One region of the Simiduia sp. 21SJ11W-1 genome, then DNA from elsewhere that is predicted to be linked to it. Evidence: predicted binding sites of a transcription regulator. Region 1 holds the regulator's gene; the other holds the start of a gene.

Region 1 (7,635 bases):
CGCCCTTCAAGTAGAATCAGGTCGTTTTCCAATACCCGCCGGATATCTTCAGGCTCTGCGCCATCCACCAGCAGTTGCAGGCCTTTTCGTGAAAAGCTGTCGCGCTCTGTTTCAGATAGTGACTCCAACCCCAGTAAACCTTCTTTTCTGGCAGCCAAAGCCCACTTCACCACGCGCCTTACGCCTTCGCCAAAGGGCGTGGGGGGCGGGCTAAGCACCCAGGGCAACAAGCGCAATGAACGCGCCAAGCGCGCCTTGGGGGTTTGTAAAATGGCGGCCCCTACTGTGCCACCAATCACAATAATTGCCGCAGGGCCGTTGAGCAGGCTTGTCCAGGTGCCGCCCTCCAGAAAGTTTCCGCCAAGTAATGCAGCAAACCCTATGATCACGCCAATGATTGAGAGCACATCCATACTAGAGCTCCTCTACCATCAACTGGCTCATTTCACGCAGTTTCACCACACGGTCTGAAAGGCCTTCTCGCACCACGGCCTGGGGCATGCCGTAGATAACACAGCTGGCTTCATCTTGCGTCCATACCCGTGCGCCTGCGCGCTTCAGTAATTTCGCGCCGTCTTTACCGTCGCTGCCCATGCCCGTGAGCACTATGCCAAGCACCGTATCGCCGCGCACCTTTGCCGCACTGGCAAAGGTAATATCAACACAGGGTTTATAATTTACCCGATCATCGCCCTCGATAATTTGCACAGATCTGCCGGCGGGCGATTCCAGAATCATTTGCTTGCCCCCTGGCGCAAGCAGTGCAAGGCCCGGGCGCATTACATCACCTGTGGCTGCCTCTTTTACCGATATTTCGCACTGCTTATCTAACCGCTCTGCAAATGCGCGGGTAAAATTTTCCGGCATGTGGAGCACCAGTAAAATGGGCACAGGAAAGCTTGCCGGCAGCCGCTTTAACACATCGGTAATCGCCAGCGGGCCTCCGGTTGAAGCGCCGATCACCACCAACTTTATGCGGCCCTTAAGGGGTACCTGGGGCTTGGCCGCGGGCACAGCAGGCACAGGCGCCTGGTTTTTTGGCCGAGCGATGGCAATGATCTTTTGATAGAGTTTTTGCTTGAGGGTTTCAGAATCGCTTGAGACTTCCGAAAAATTCTTTGGCAAAAAATCAACTGCACCTGCCTCAAGGGCATCAAGGGTGGTGCGCGCACCTTCATAGGTGAGCGATGAAAACATCAAAATAGGTGTTGGGCGATCGCGCATGATTTGGCGCACGGCAGTGACGCCGTCCATCATGGGCATTTCGTAATCCATTGTGATGACATCGGGCTTTAAGGCATTGGCCTTCTCTATAGCCTCGCGCCCATTGGCGGCAACACCCACCACCGTTAACTGCGCATGGGCACCAATAATTTCTTTCAGGCGCTGCTGAAAGAAATTGGAATCGTCAACAATAAGTACTTTGATGGTCATAGGTGGCCACCCACAACCGGGCGGGCGTTTATAGGAATGGACTCTGTCTCAACTGCCAACCCCCACATGGTTTACCTTTTCTGGCCGGCGTACCGTTTCAGCATGCTCGGCACATCAAGAATCAAGGCGATGGTGCCATCCCCTGTGATGGTGGCGCCTGCCATGCCGGGTGTACCCTGCAGCATTTTACCCAGCGGCTTGATAACCACTTCTTCTTGGCCAATAAGCTGATCCACCACAAAACCTACCCGCTGCGTGCCTACGTTTACAATCACCACATGGGCCTCTTTAAGCTGTTCGCGCTTGCCGCCTTTTATTAGCCAGCGCTTGAGGTGGAAAACCGGCACGGCTTTTTCACGCACGGTTACGCACTCCTGGCCGTCTACCACGTTAATGCGCGTAAGATCCATGTGGAATATTTCGTTCACGCTAACCAGTGGCAAGGCGAAAGTTTGCTTGCCAAGCATAATCATCAAAGTTGGCATAATCGCTAGCGTGAGCGGCACCTTGATAATGATACGGGTGCCTTCATTCAGCTTTGATTGAATCTCTATCGAGCCGTTTAACTGGGTGATTTTGGTTTTCACCACATCCATGCCCACACCGCGGCCAGACACATCGGAAATTTCGGTTTTGGTGGAAAAACCCGGTGCAAAAATGAGCGCGAAGGCTTCGGGATCTGAAAGACGCTGGGCGGCGTCTTCATCCAGAATGCCCTTTTCCACGGCCTTTTCGCGCAGTTTTTCCGGGTCCATACCGCCGCCGTCATCAGTGATAGACAACAGAATATGATCGCCCTCTTGCTCGGCGGCGAGTATCACTTTACCTACCCGGGGCTTGCCCTTGGATTCGCGCACATCGGGCAACTCAATACCGTGATCTACCGAGTTGCGCACCAGGTGCACAAGCGGATCTGCCAGTGCCTCAACCAGGTTTTTATCCAGGTCTGTTTCTTCGCCTTGCAGTTCAAGGTTGATGTCTTTCTTAAGGGTGCGCGCCAAATCGCGTACCACCCGTGGGAAGCGCCCGAATACTTTCTTAATGGGCTGCATGCGGGTTTTCATCACCGAGGTTTGTAAATCCGCGGTGACCACATCCAGATTGCTGACCGCCTTGCTGAGCGCTTCATCGTTGGTGTTAAGCCCCAAACGTACAAGCCGGTTACGTACCAACACAAGTTCGCCCACCATGTTCATGATGTCATCCAGGCGCTGGGTATCTACCCGTACGGTTGTTTCCGCTGCCGGTGGCGGTGCTACATCTTTGGCAGCAGGCTTTGCCACAAGGGTTGCGGGCCCGGTAGCTGGTTTGGCAGCAGGTGCAGCTTTTGCCGGTTCCGGCTTGGGGCTTGGGGCTGGCGCTTGAGGCTTGGCCGCAGGCGCAGGTTTTGGTGCGGCCGGGCTAGCACTCGCGGCTGCCGCTGCGGCTTCCGCTGCAGTTGGCCCTTTACCTTTGCCGTGCAACTCATCCAGCAGCGCTTCAAATTCATCATCGGTAATCAGCTCGCCCGAGCCACCGCCAGCAGACGGTGCAGGCGCAGCCGGAGCAGGCGCTTTACCCGGCCCTTTTCCCTTACCGTGCAGCTGGTCCAGCAATGCATCAAATTCATCTTCGGTTATTTCATCACCCGAGGCAGAGGCCTGTGTGGGTGCAGGCGCGGGCGCAGCCTTCACGCTCGGGCCTTTGCCCTGCCCGTGCAACTCATCGAGCAGCGCTTCAAATTCATCGTCGGTTATATCGTCGCCACCACCGACAGCCGGGGCTGCCTGCGGCGCTGCAGCGGCAGCCGTGCCGGGCGGGTCGATTGCATCGAGCAACTCATTGAATTCGGCATCGGTAATGTCTTCACCGGGCGCGCCCTTGGTGGTTTCAGCGCTTGGCTCCGGGGCCTGCGCTTGCGGCGCGGGGGCTGCTGGCTCTGGTGCCGGATCGTTTAAATCTTCAAGGTTTACCAGCCGCTCTAGCTGATGAATCAAATCGGCGCTGGCAGGCGTTGGGGATTCGCGCTGCTGTACTTGATCAAACTGCAGATTTACGGCATCGAGCGCCTGTAACACGACGTCCATTAACTCTGGGGTAACCGCGCGTTTACCGGTGCGCAGTATGTCGAACAGGTTTTCGGTGACGTGGCAGCAATCTACCATGGCGCCAAGCTGCAGGAAGCCCGCACCGCCTTTTACGGTATGGAATCCACGGAATATAGCGTTTAGCAGATCTTTATCATCTGGCTGACGCTCCAGCTCAACGAGCTGTTCCGACAATTTTTCCAATATCTCCCCTGCTTCCACCAGGAAGTCTTGCAAGATATCTTCGTCATCGCCAAAACCCATTCAGCGCTCCTTAAACTGGCAGCCGTAACTCATCAAAAGCCGAGACTGGACAACAAATCGTCCACGTCGTCTTGGCCTGAAACCACATCTTCGCGCTTGTCGGCATGAATTTGTGGACCTTCGCCTACGGAACCTTTCGGCTCTTTGGCATCTATGTTATCGACGGGCTTTTGAATTCCTGTAATTTCTTCTACTTGCGCGGCAATGCGCATTAAATCCACCAGGCTGCCTTCTACCTCGGCAACGAGGTCCATCACCTTTTTGAGTACCTGGCCTGTGAGATCCTGATAGCCCTGTTCAAGAATGATGTCTTGCAAATTGGCGTTCAACGCACCGGCCCCGGTTTCCATTTGATCCAGAAAGGTTTCAATGCGGTGGTATAAATCCCTGAAGTCGTCTGCACTCAGTTCGCGTCGAATCAGCGCCTGCCACTGCGCCTTTAAGGCGCGGGCTTCGTTGCCTAGATCCATGGCTATCGGGGCCGAGGCCTCTACCTTATCCATGGTTTTATTGGCCGCATCCTGGGTAAGACGCAGCACATAATTGAGGCGATCGCTCGCATCTGTGAGGCTTTCATCCTGTGAAATGGGCGAATCGATATTGAAACTTCTGATTGCCGTATGCAGGCCGCGGGTAAGCTTGCCTACATTATTGAACAGGTGACGGTCGCGGCTTGCGATAATTTGCTCGATGAGCTGGGAGGCCTCGTCGAACTTATCGCCCTCAAGCTTTTCGATGAGCACTTTTGCACAATCGCGTAACTCAGCCACAAATTCCTGATTGGCCTTCTGGTCCACTTGGCTTTCCATGGGCACCCTTGATACTGTCTGTGTTATCCCACACGCTCAAAAATCTTGTCGATCTTCTCTTTGAGTACCTGTGCAGTGAAGGGTTTAACCACATAGCCACTGACACCCGCCTGGGCCGCTTCGATGATTTGGTCGCGCTTGGCCTCAGCGGTAACCATCAGTACAGGTAGCGATGCCAGCTTTTCATCGGCCCGCACTTGCTTTAGCAGTTCTATGCCGGTCATGCCCGGCATGTTCCAGTCTGTTACCAGGAAATCGAAGTCGCCGGCCTTAAGCATCGGCAGCGCTGTTGCTCCATCGTCGGCTTCCTGTGTATTGCTAAACCCCAGGTCGCGCAACAGGTTCTTGATGATGCGTCTCATGGTCGAGAAGTCATCAACAATCAGGATTTTCATGTTTTTGTCCAAAGCAACCTCCGTCGTAACTGCCGGACTCCGTTAATCTTCAGTCTAGTAGCTGGAATACTACTAGCCAGTTTTAGTCATAAAATTGGTCAATTAATTGCCGGCTGATCTATTCGCCCGCCGACGTCCAGCCGGAGAGCTTGGCCTTAAGCCTAGCAGCCGCCTGCGAATGTATTTGTGATACGCGCGATTCACTCACGCCCAGCACCTGGCCTATCTCCTTGAGGTTCAGCTCTTCGTCGTAATAAAGCGATAACACCAGTTGTTCCCTTTCGGGCAATTGGGTTATCGCCCGCGCCAGCGATTGCTTTAATGCATCGCGCTCGAAGGCATCTGTGGGGGCCTCAAGGCCAATGGTGGCGGGCTTGGTGGGGCCTGCATCGTCGTCTGTGGCCGATTCTTCATAGCTGAACAGGCGCGCACTGGTGGTGTCTTGCAAGATGGCGCGATATTCTTCAAGCGTCATCTCCAGGGCTTCGGCTATTTCTTTTTCGCCGGCTTCACGGCCAAGGCGGGCCTCCAGCTCGCCAATGGCCTGGGTAATTTTGCGGGCATTTCTGTGAACAGATCTTGGAACCCAGTCACCCTTGCGGGTTTCATCCATGATGGCGCCGCGAATGCGAATGCCGGCATAGGTTTCAAAGCTTGCGCCCTTTGAGGCGTCAAACTTCTGCGAGGCCTCTATCAGGCCGATCATGCCGGCCTGGATCAAATCTTCTACGAGCACACTGGCAGGCATGCGTAGCATCAAATGGTAGGCAATACGTTTAACCAGCGGCGCATAGTCTTCAATGCGGATCTGCTCACCAGATTGTCGGCTGGTCTGGTCATACATGGCTAATCCTTCTACTGCGGCCATTATTAGGCACCTACTTCGGGGCTTTCCAGCAGGCGTTCCACAAAGAACTCCAGGTTTCCTGTGGCGGCCTTCGGCAAGGGCCATTGCGCCACCCGCTCGGCCAGGGCGCGTATGGCACTTGAGGCCTTGGCTTGCGGCGCGTATTCCACCAGTGCGCGCTGGTGCTGAACGGCCTTGCGCACGCTTTCATCGAAGGGAATAGCCCCCTCGAATTGCAGCGCCACATCCAGAAATTTATCGCACACCTGCTGTAAGCGATGGACAAGCTTTTTGCCCTCCGTCGATGTGCGGGTCATGTTGGCCACCACCCTGAAACGCTGCATGCCGGCATCTTTGTGGAGCAGCTTAATGAGCGCGTAGGCATCGGTAACCGACGACGGTTCATCACACACCACCACCAGCGCCTCGTTGGCCGCGCGCACAAAACTCACCACGGTATCGCTAATGCCGGCGGCGGTATCTATTACCAACACATCCAGCTGGTCTGAGATATCGCTGAAAGCGCGAATTAAGGCGCCATGCTGTTGACGGCTCAAGCTCGCCATTTGTTGCACGCCAGAAGACGCAGGCACTATGCGAATGCCGCCCGGGCCCTTGATCAGTACATCGCGCAGGCTGCAATCACCCGACAGCACATCGGCCAGGGTTTTCTCGGCTCGAATGCCCAGTAGCACATCCACGTTAGCCAGGCCCAGGTCGGCATCGAGCAACATGACGCGCCGGCCCAGCTGGGCCAGTGCAATACTCATATTGACGGATATGTTGCTTTTGCCAACGCCGCCTTTGCCGCCGGTTACGGCGATCACTTGAACTGGATGGTGGCCCATGCGTGCTCCCACAATAAAACCTGCATTGATTATAGTTGCTCGGCCTGAACCTGCAGGCCGGCTTTAGCGGCTTGCACTCCAACGCCATAAGAACCCACGGGAACCGGGTTTTTGGCGGCTTTGGCCACCAGTTGATGCCCCTTGGCAACCTGGATATCTGCCGGTATTTCCTGGCCATCGGTGGTGTAGGCCAACGGCAAGCGATGTGCCAACAACATGCCCATGGCTTCACCGAGCGACGGCGTTTCATCCAATTTGGTAAGCACCGTGGCAACCGGGTGGGCCGCGCCGTATGCGTGGCAGCTGGCTTTCAGCATTTGCGCCTGGCTGTTTGCCGCCAACACCAGCAAGCTGTTTACCTTGCCGGCCTCGCGCAGCTGCGCAAGCTGCTGCTTCAGACGCGGGTCGCCATGGCGCAGGCCTGCGGTATCAATAAGCACCAGGCGCTTGTGGCTCAGGTTCACCAGTATTTGTTCAAGCGACTCGCCTTCCCCTACCACTTTTACCGGCACCTTAAGCAAACGGCCAAGCGAGGTAATTTGCTCATGGGCGGCCAGGCGGAAGTTATCTGTGGTTACCAGCGCAAGGGATTGTGGGCCGTGGGCCAATACATGGCGCACGGCTAATTTTGCAAGGGTTGTGGTCTTGCCCACGCCTGTAGGGCCCACAAAGGCATAAACGCCACCATTGGCCACCACATCGCGCCCGGCTGTTGGCAACCTTTGGGATAACAAGGCCAAAGCCTCGGCCCAGGCCTTATCGGGCGCGTGATCGCCATCTACCGCCGCGGCTATGCGCTCACATTGAAAGGCCGGCAAGCCCAGCCCTGCAAGCTTGTGCACTACCGGGTTATTAGACAAGGAGCCTGCGCGATTTGATTGATCTAATTGCTGTTTTAACAGCGTGCGCATTTCGCTCAGCTCCGCATGCAAGCGGGCCATTTCATTTGCCTGCAAGGTTTGTGCGGGCGTG
Region 2 (7,635 bases), 1.6 Mb from region 1:
GGTACAAGGTGTGAATGCCATCAACGATACCAGCGACGATGAACATGGCGACAAAGCCGCCCTCCTATATCCGCAGTCCCTGCCCGAGGATGTCATCGCACCCCGCGCCGGCGGCTATAGCATTAACGTTAAACAGTTTGTGGCCTATTTTATCTTTCACATCGAGGCCAACCAGCGCTCGCGCTGCCAACTGGCACCCGACACCCGGGCAGTGGAAATCAACGATTACCAGTATGTGGCCATCGCTCGGGACCGGAGCCAACCATTTGGTTTCTCTTATACTGTGCAAGCCTGTCACTCACCGGGCATCAGCCTGCCTGAACCGCCGCCTTTAGCTCGCCAATAGCATGCACGCGCTGCTTGTTGATCGCATCCCCCAAGGCCTTTCCCGCAATTCCCTGGGCAATAAGCGTTTGCGATTGCACTTGGGCGCACGCGGCCTGCGCGGCCTGCAGGTACGCGGCCTGCGGGTAGGGTTTATCTTCAAAGCCCGTGCGCCCACGGGCATCTGCCATGCACGCCAGGGTAAACAGCCTCACCCGCTCGGGGCGCCGGAAGGCATCCAGTTTTTGCAGCATTTTTAATAGGGTTGCGGGCTTGAGCTCAAAGGCGCGATGGCAGTTCAAATGCTGCTCACACACCAAAACCGCAAGCTCGCGGTGCTCTTTGGGCACCCCCATGCGCTCACACACAGCCTTTACCAAGGGCACGCCGCGGGTTTCGTGCATCAGGTGGCGCGGCCATTCGCTCTTGGGCGTCACGCCCTTGCCCAAATCGTGCACCAGGGTGGCAAAGCGCAGGCGTACATCGTCACTCAACGCAACCGCTTGCTGCAGGCTCATAAGGGTGTGCACGCCTGTGTCTACCTCGGGGTGATATTCCGGGCGCTGGGGCACGCCCCATAGGCAGTCTAGCTCGGGCATGATGCGCGCCAGCGCACCACAGGCGCGCAACACCTCAATAAACACTTCGGGGTTGGGCTCACCAAGTGCGCGCTCCAATTCTTTCCATACCCGCTCGGCCACCAGGTGATCTACCTCACCTTCGCTCACCATGGTGCGCATCAACGCGAGGGTTTCTTCAGCCACGGTAAAGCCCAGGCGATGGTAGCGGGCGGCAAAGCGGGCGATGCGCAAAATGCGCACGGGATCTTCGGCAAAGGCGGGCGAGACATGGCGCAATTTTTTTGCCGCCAGGTCGCGCTGGCCGCCGTAGGGGTCTATCACTTCACCGGCGTCGGTTTGTGCCATGGCGTTGATGGTGAGGTCGCGCCGGATTAAATCCTGCTCAAGCGTAACAGAGGGATCTGTGTGAAAGGTAAAGCCTGCATAGCCGTGGCCGGATTTGCGCTCGGTGCGTGCCAGCGCATATTCCTCTTTGGTTTTGGGGTGTAAAAACACCGGGAAATCTTTGCCCACAGGCTCAAAGCCCTGGGCGCGCATCTGCTCCGGTGTGGCGCCCACCACCACCCAGTCGCATTCATCGTAAGGCACGCCCAACAGGCGATCGCGCACAGCGCCGCCCACCAAATACACTTTCACAATTGCTTCCCGCGTTAATGTCCAAAACGCAAGGATACCCCATTCACGGGCAGCCCACTTACAACCAGCGGCTGTTGCTGGAAAACTGCGGGCGCAGGTATTCCATTTGGTCGCCCCGGATGCGCTCGCTGTTTACCAATGCCAGGTACTCGGCGTTATTGGGGCGGTAAGGTAAGGCGATGAGCGGCATGTCGATTTCACTCAACAGGAAATTACCCTTGTGTTGATTGCAGCGCTTACAGGCGGCCACCACATTTTCCCAGCGGTCGCGCCCGCCGCGGCTGGTTGGGTGTACGTGATCGCGCGAGAGGTTTAAAAAATTAAAGTGCTTGCCGCAGTAGAGGCAGCGGTAGTCGTCGCGCCGGAACAAGGCGCGGTTAGTGAGCGGCGGCACCAGGCGCATGGGCGCCATGTGCGCACCGCCGCAGGCGATGATCGACGGCAACTGCACGCGGCTCACAAGGCCCGTAAAGCGCGAGCGCCCGCCACGCACCTGGCGCACCACGCCGCCCAGGCTCCACTTCACAAGATCGCGGGCATACAGGCACACGGCCTCCTGCCAGTGAATCCACTCGATGGGTTGGCCGGCCAGATTTAACCGCAGAATGCGTGCCTCAGACATATGCGCTCTCCCTGTAATGAACGGTGCGATACAGCCAAAAAGGTATGTTGAAAACAGCGGCAAGCAAGCGATAACGCCTGCAGGTATAGGGGGGTTTGACGGGTGTGGGTGAAAACGTGAAGGTGAGGAGTCCAAGGGCCGGCGCGGCGGGCGGCAGGGGCTTGTCACTTGGGCGGCAAGTGCGCTGGTAGAAGGCCATGTCCTCCTTGGGTTAATGCATCCAGTGTATGAAATCTGATCACCGGGTCAACCCTTTTTAGCGCACTAAAAAGTCATGTTTATGACACCACAAACTAAAACGCCGCAGCACGAATGCTGCGGCGTTTACAGGATGACCCTAAATCCGTTCGGGTAGTATGCGGCATCGTTCCGTCTAACTCCCTGCCATCGTCCCTGATATGTGTCCTTACGGGGCGCATTCTCTGGGTATTTGCAACGGGCGAATAGTCGCCAATGGCGGCAATGCGTGTAAGCCTTTTCCTACAAGGCCACTATTTTGTGCGCGGCGTCACAGGCGGCTTTTGAAGTTCTTCCTGTAATTCGGCGTGCTCCTGCATGGCTTCGCGGTCGCGCTGCTCGCGAATCAGCCAGCCTTGCTTGCGCACTATGTGTTGAATCAACACCTCTTGGTCGAAGGGGCTCAGGGCGATGAAGTTTGTTCGTACATAGTGGCCGGCATCGGTTGTCTCACAATCGAGCACCCGCCCGTAGGTGGCAATGTGATTGCCCTCCGGGCGCAACACCAGATCAAGGCTCAGGATTTTGCCGGCCGGTACATGTTCATCGGCAACAAAAGCCATACCACAGGCGCTGATATTCACTTCGCGCACCTTGTGGGCAATATCGCGCACCAGGCGGCTGTCTAGCTCCAGTTGCGCCACTATGCAGTTAATTTTTTTGTTGAGCGTGCCCAGCAACTGCGCCAACACCTCAGATTCCACCTGCGGCAATAATTGCTCGATGGTGGATTCATAGTGCGACAAGAGGCTCAGGGTATCCATGGGCTCGCTGTCGCGCTCTTGCCGGCTATTGGCCTCGGCTTCGGTCAACACGCGATAGGCCACCCCCACGCGGTCGTTAATGCGGAAAAAACGGCGCCGCTCGCTCATTAAAATACCTCGTTAGGGTCTAGGTCGAACAAATACTCCGGGTCTAGATCCAGATCGCGCAAAATGTCTTGCCCCTCTTCTTTGAGCACTTCGATGTCGGCCTCGGAAATGTTTGAATCCAGCCCCTGCTGAATCACAATTTCCACACGCCGGTTGCGCGCGCGGTTATCTGAACTGTCGTTGGGCACCAGCGGTTTGGTTTCAGCAAAGCCCGATACCTGAAACCTGCGCGGGTTGATTTCATTGTCGCGCATCAGCTCTTGGGCTACCGATACCGCGCGGCTGGAGGAAAGCTCCCAATTTGAACGAAAGCGCGCCGTGGCAATGGGGATGTTATCTGTGTGGCCCTGCACTTCTATTTTGCCGGGCTTGGCGCGCAGTACGGCGCGGATTTCTTCCATCACATCGGCGTAGTTGCCCACAAGCTCGGCCGAGCCCGAGCGGAAGGAACCTTTTTCACGGATGCGGATAATAATCTTGCGGCCCTGGAATTCAATTTCAATTTCACCCGCCACAATTTGATCGTGCAACGATTGCGCAAGCTCCACCGCATCTTGCTCGGTTTGCTCAATCATCTCCTCAAGCTTTTCTTTCAATCGGGCTTTAACGCCGGCCTCGTTGTTGATGTCGCCCTGCTCAACTTCGTACTCCTCGGTACACTGCACCTCCAGGCTGCTCTCGGTGTTGTCGTCGGTTTTTTGCCAAATTTCGTTGATGGGTGTGGGGTTTGGGGTGCCGGGGCTGAACTCTTGGGCAATCACACTGGTGCCCTTGGGTACATCCACCACATTGAGTTTGTTTTGCACGCCAAAGGCCTGCGCCATAGAGCCCGCTAAGCGCTTGAATTTCATGGCGTCCATTTCGGAGAAAGACAACAACAGCACAAAGAAGCACATCAGCAGTGCCATCAGGTCTGCGAAGGTGCCCATATAGGCCGGCAACCCCGGCGGCGGGCATTTACACTCGTGCTCTTCGTCGGCCACAGCCTCTGCCCCTTAGCCCGCGTCTGCCGCTTCGCGTTTGCCTTCAGGCAGGTAGGTGCGCAGCATAGAGTCGATCACCCGCGGGTTCTGGCCGCCCTGAATCGCCAGCAGCGCATCAATGACCAGGCTTTTGGTGAGTGCCTCTTCACCGGCACGCAGCTTGAGTTTGTCGCCAAGGGGGCCAAACAGGCCGTTGGCCATGATGGCGCCATAAAGTGTGGTGAGCAGTGCCACGGCCATGGCCGGGCCAATGGATTTCGGGTCGTCCATGTTTGACAGCATGGCCACCAACCCCACCAGTGTGCCAATCATCCCCATGGCCGGCGCCGTTTCTGCCATGGCTGAAAAGATGGCCGCACCCAACTCGTGGCGCTCTACTGCCAGCGCCTTGTCTTTCGAGAGCAGGGTTTTCACCACTTCCGGGTCGTGGCCGTCTACCAACAACTGGATGCCCTTTTGCAAAAAGGAATTACTGACCTCTTTGCCCTCAAGGCTCAACAGCCCGCCTTTGCGCGCGGCATCGGCCAGCTCCACAATTTCGGCAATCAGGTCTACCGGATCGCTGCTTTTGAACATAAAGCTCTTGCCGGCAATCTTCATGGCCGAGAGGTAGTGGGCCAGGCCAAATTTGATCATTACCGCAAACGTCGAACCGCCCACCACAATCACAAAAGAGGGCGCATCGGCAAACATTTCCAGATTACCGGCCATGAGCATGGCGGTAAGAATCAGGCCGATGGTACCCACCAACCCAATGAGCGTGGCTAAATCCACAAAGTACTCCTTAATTCCCTCAATGCAGCACACCCTTGCGGGCATCTCTCTGGTTATCGTCCGGCACCCGGGTTTCTAAACCGGGGGCCACAAAATGAGTTTAGTTAGGAATACGGGTTTAGCATGGATTTGCCGCAAGAATGCCGAGCCCTGCACAGATTGACCGGCCTGCACCCCTCGTATAGGGTTGCGGCTTTTCACACAGAGGTGGTGCAGAATGTGCCGCCTGCGAAGGAGCACCCCATGGCCACCCGCAAAAAAGCCCAAGACTTCGAACAATCACTGGCAGCGCTGGAAGCGCTGGTGGCACGCATGGAGGAAGGCGACCTGTCGCTGGAGGAATCTTTGAAGGCCTTTGAAGAAGGCGTGCAGCTTACCCGCGAATGCCAGGCCCGCCTGCAGGCAGCCGAACAGCGGGTTAACCTGCTGCTGGAAAAAAACGGCGAACTGAGCCTTGAGCCGCTAGACCAGCCCGAGCAGGACGCCTAGCCCATGCATCCAGAGCTTTTGGCTTTCAGCCACCAGGTGAGGCAGTCGGTGGATGCGCGCCTGCAAGAGGCACTGGCGCACTTTGCAGGCGAGGGCGCACAACTGCGTGACGCCATGGCCTATAGCCTCACCAATGGCGGCAAGCGAGTGCGCCCGCTACTGGTGTACGCCGCCGCACAGGCAGTGGCAGCGGGCCGGCCGGATGGCCTCGACTGGCCGGCAGCCGCCGTGGAGGCCATTCACGCCTACAGCCTGATTCACGACGACCTGCCCGCCATGGACGACGACAACCTGCGCCGGGGCAAGCCCACTACCCACATTGCCTTTGATGAAGCCAGCGCCATATTGGCCGGTGATGCACTGCAGGCGCTGGCCTTCGAACTCTTGGTGCAAAGCCCTCTGGGCGCCGCCGAGCAACTGGCCATGGTGCAGTGCCTGGCCAAGGCCAGCGGCGCGCGGGGCATGGTGCTGGGCCAGGCCATAGATCTTGCAGCGGTGGATAAACAACTCAGCATCGGCGCACTAGAGGCCATGCACCAATACAAAACCGGCGCACTGATTGCCGCAGCCGTGGAGCTGGGCGCGCTGGCAGGCGGCGCCACAGAGGCCCAGCGCCAGGCGCTCGGGCTCTATGCCCGGGCCATTGGCCTGGCCTTCCAGGTGCAAGACGACATTCTGGATGTGATCTCCGATACCGAAACCCTGGGCAAACAACAAGGTGCCGACCAGCAGCACAACAAGCCCACCTATGTGTCGCTACTCGGCCTTGAAGCCGCCCAAAACAAGGCCCGCGCACTGCACCAGCAGGCGCACGAGGCCCTGGCAGGTTTCGGGCCCCAGGCCAATTACCTGCGTCAACTGGCCGATTACATCATTGAGCGGCGCGCGTAAAAGGCCACGCTGGCGCCGGAATTGGCGCTAGTCATTTGAGGGTTCGGCGCCTAAAATGGCCGATCCGGTGAATCACACCCGCACAGATACCAGCAACGCCATGTTTAATGAAATACCCCGCCAGCGCCCAGCCACCCCCCTGCTCGACCGCATCGATACGCCGGCCGACCTGCGTGCGCTGGAGGTAAGCCAGCTGCCGCAAGTGGCAGAAGAGCTGCGCCACTTTTTGCTCTACAGCGTGGGGCAAACCGGCGGGCATTTTGGCGCGGGCCTGGGCGTGGTAGAGCTGACTGTGGCGCTGCACTATGTGTATCAAACGCCCGACGACAAACTGGTATGGGATGTAGGCCATCAAACCTACCCGCACAAAATTCTTACCGGCCGGCGCGAGCAAATGCTGAGCATGCGCCAAAAAGGCGGCCTGGCTGGTTTCCCCAAGCGCTCCGAAAGCCCCTACGACACCTTTGGCGTGGGCCACTCCAGCACGTCTATTTCGGCTGCACTCGGCATGGCACTGGGCCACGAGATGGCAGACCTGCCGCACAAAACTGTGGCTATCATCGGCGATGGCGCCATGACTGCCGGCATGGCCTTTGAAGCACTTACCCACGCCGCCCACACAGAAACCGACATGCTGGTTATTTTGAACGACAACAACATGTCGATTTCAAAAAACGTGGGCGGCCTGGCCACCTACTTCTCGCGCATCTGGGCCAGCAAAACCTACAACGCCCTGCGCGAGGGCAGCCGCAAGGTGCTTTCCAAAATTCCATCGGCCTGGGAGCTGGCGCGCAAAACCGAAGAACACATGAAGGGCATGGTGTCGCCGGGCACCCTGTTTGAGGAGCTGGGCTTTAATTACGTGGGCCCCATAGACGGCCACGACACCGAGCGCCTGGTGCGCTATTTGGGCAACCTGCGCGATATCAAGGGCCCGAAGCTTTTGCATATCATCACCCAAAAAGGCCGCGGCTTCGGGCCTGCCGAGGCAGATCCGGTGGGTTATCACGCGCTCAATAAAATTGAGCCCAAAGCGCCCGTGCAGGATGCCAGCGCAATTAAAAAGCCCAAGTACCAGGAAATTTTTGGCCGCTGGCTGTGCGACACCGCAGCCCAAGACAGCCGGTTGGTGGGCATTACACCGGCCATGTGTGAAGGCTCCGGCATGGTGGAGTTTGCAAGCCGCTTCCCCGAGCGCTTCCACGATGTGGCCATTGCCGAGCAGC

The links. Region 1 encodes FliA, which starts transcription of late flagellar genes. Its sites were predicted from a motif close to TAAAGTTATNNNNNNNNCGGCCGATANCC; they were not measured.
Region 2: the regulator FliA is predicted to act here: its motif matches at 5,081-5,109, upstream of pomA (flagellar motor protein PomA).

The regions. Positions count from the first base shown of each region.
Region 1 covers NZ_CP090959.1:1,853,604-1,861,238, reverse strand. Annotated here, with positions in the region: gene L1F30_RS08215 (flagellar motor protein) at 1-413, opposite strand, end outside; gene L1F30_RS08210 (chemotaxis response regulator protein-glutamate methylesterase) at 415-1,434, opposite strand; gene L1F30_RS08205 (chemotaxis protein CheA) at 1,506-3,764, opposite strand; gene L1F30_RS08200 (protein phosphatase CheZ) at 3,797-4,573, opposite strand; gene cheY (chemotaxis response regulator CheY) at 4,597-4,980, opposite strand; gene L1F30_RS08190 (RNA polymerase sigma factor FliA) at 5,087-5,836, opposite strand; gene L1F30_RS08185 (MinD/ParA family protein) at 5,839-6,663, opposite strand; gene flhF (flagellar biosynthesis protein FlhF) at 6,693-7,635, opposite strand, start outside.
Region 2 covers NZ_CP090959.1:3,487,281-3,494,915, forward strand. Annotated here, with positions in the region: gene L1F30_RS15295 (hypothetical protein) at 1-346, shown strand, start outside; gene L1F30_RS15300 (multifunctional CCA addition/repair protein) at 309-1,541, opposite strand; gene L1F30_RS15305 (HNH endonuclease) at 1,600-2,163, opposite strand; gene L1F30_RS15310 (PilZ domain-containing protein) at 2,655-3,272, opposite strand; gene L1F30_RS15315 (flagellar motor protein MotB) at 3,272-4,255, opposite strand; gene pomA (flagellar motor protein PomA) at 4,268-5,029, opposite strand; gene L1F30_RS15325 (exodeoxyribonuclease VII small subunit) at 5,273-5,518, shown strand; gene L1F30_RS15330 (polyprenyl synthetase family protein) at 5,522-6,409, shown strand; gene dxs (1-deoxy-D-xylulose-5-phosphate synthase) at 6,510-7,635, shown strand, end outside.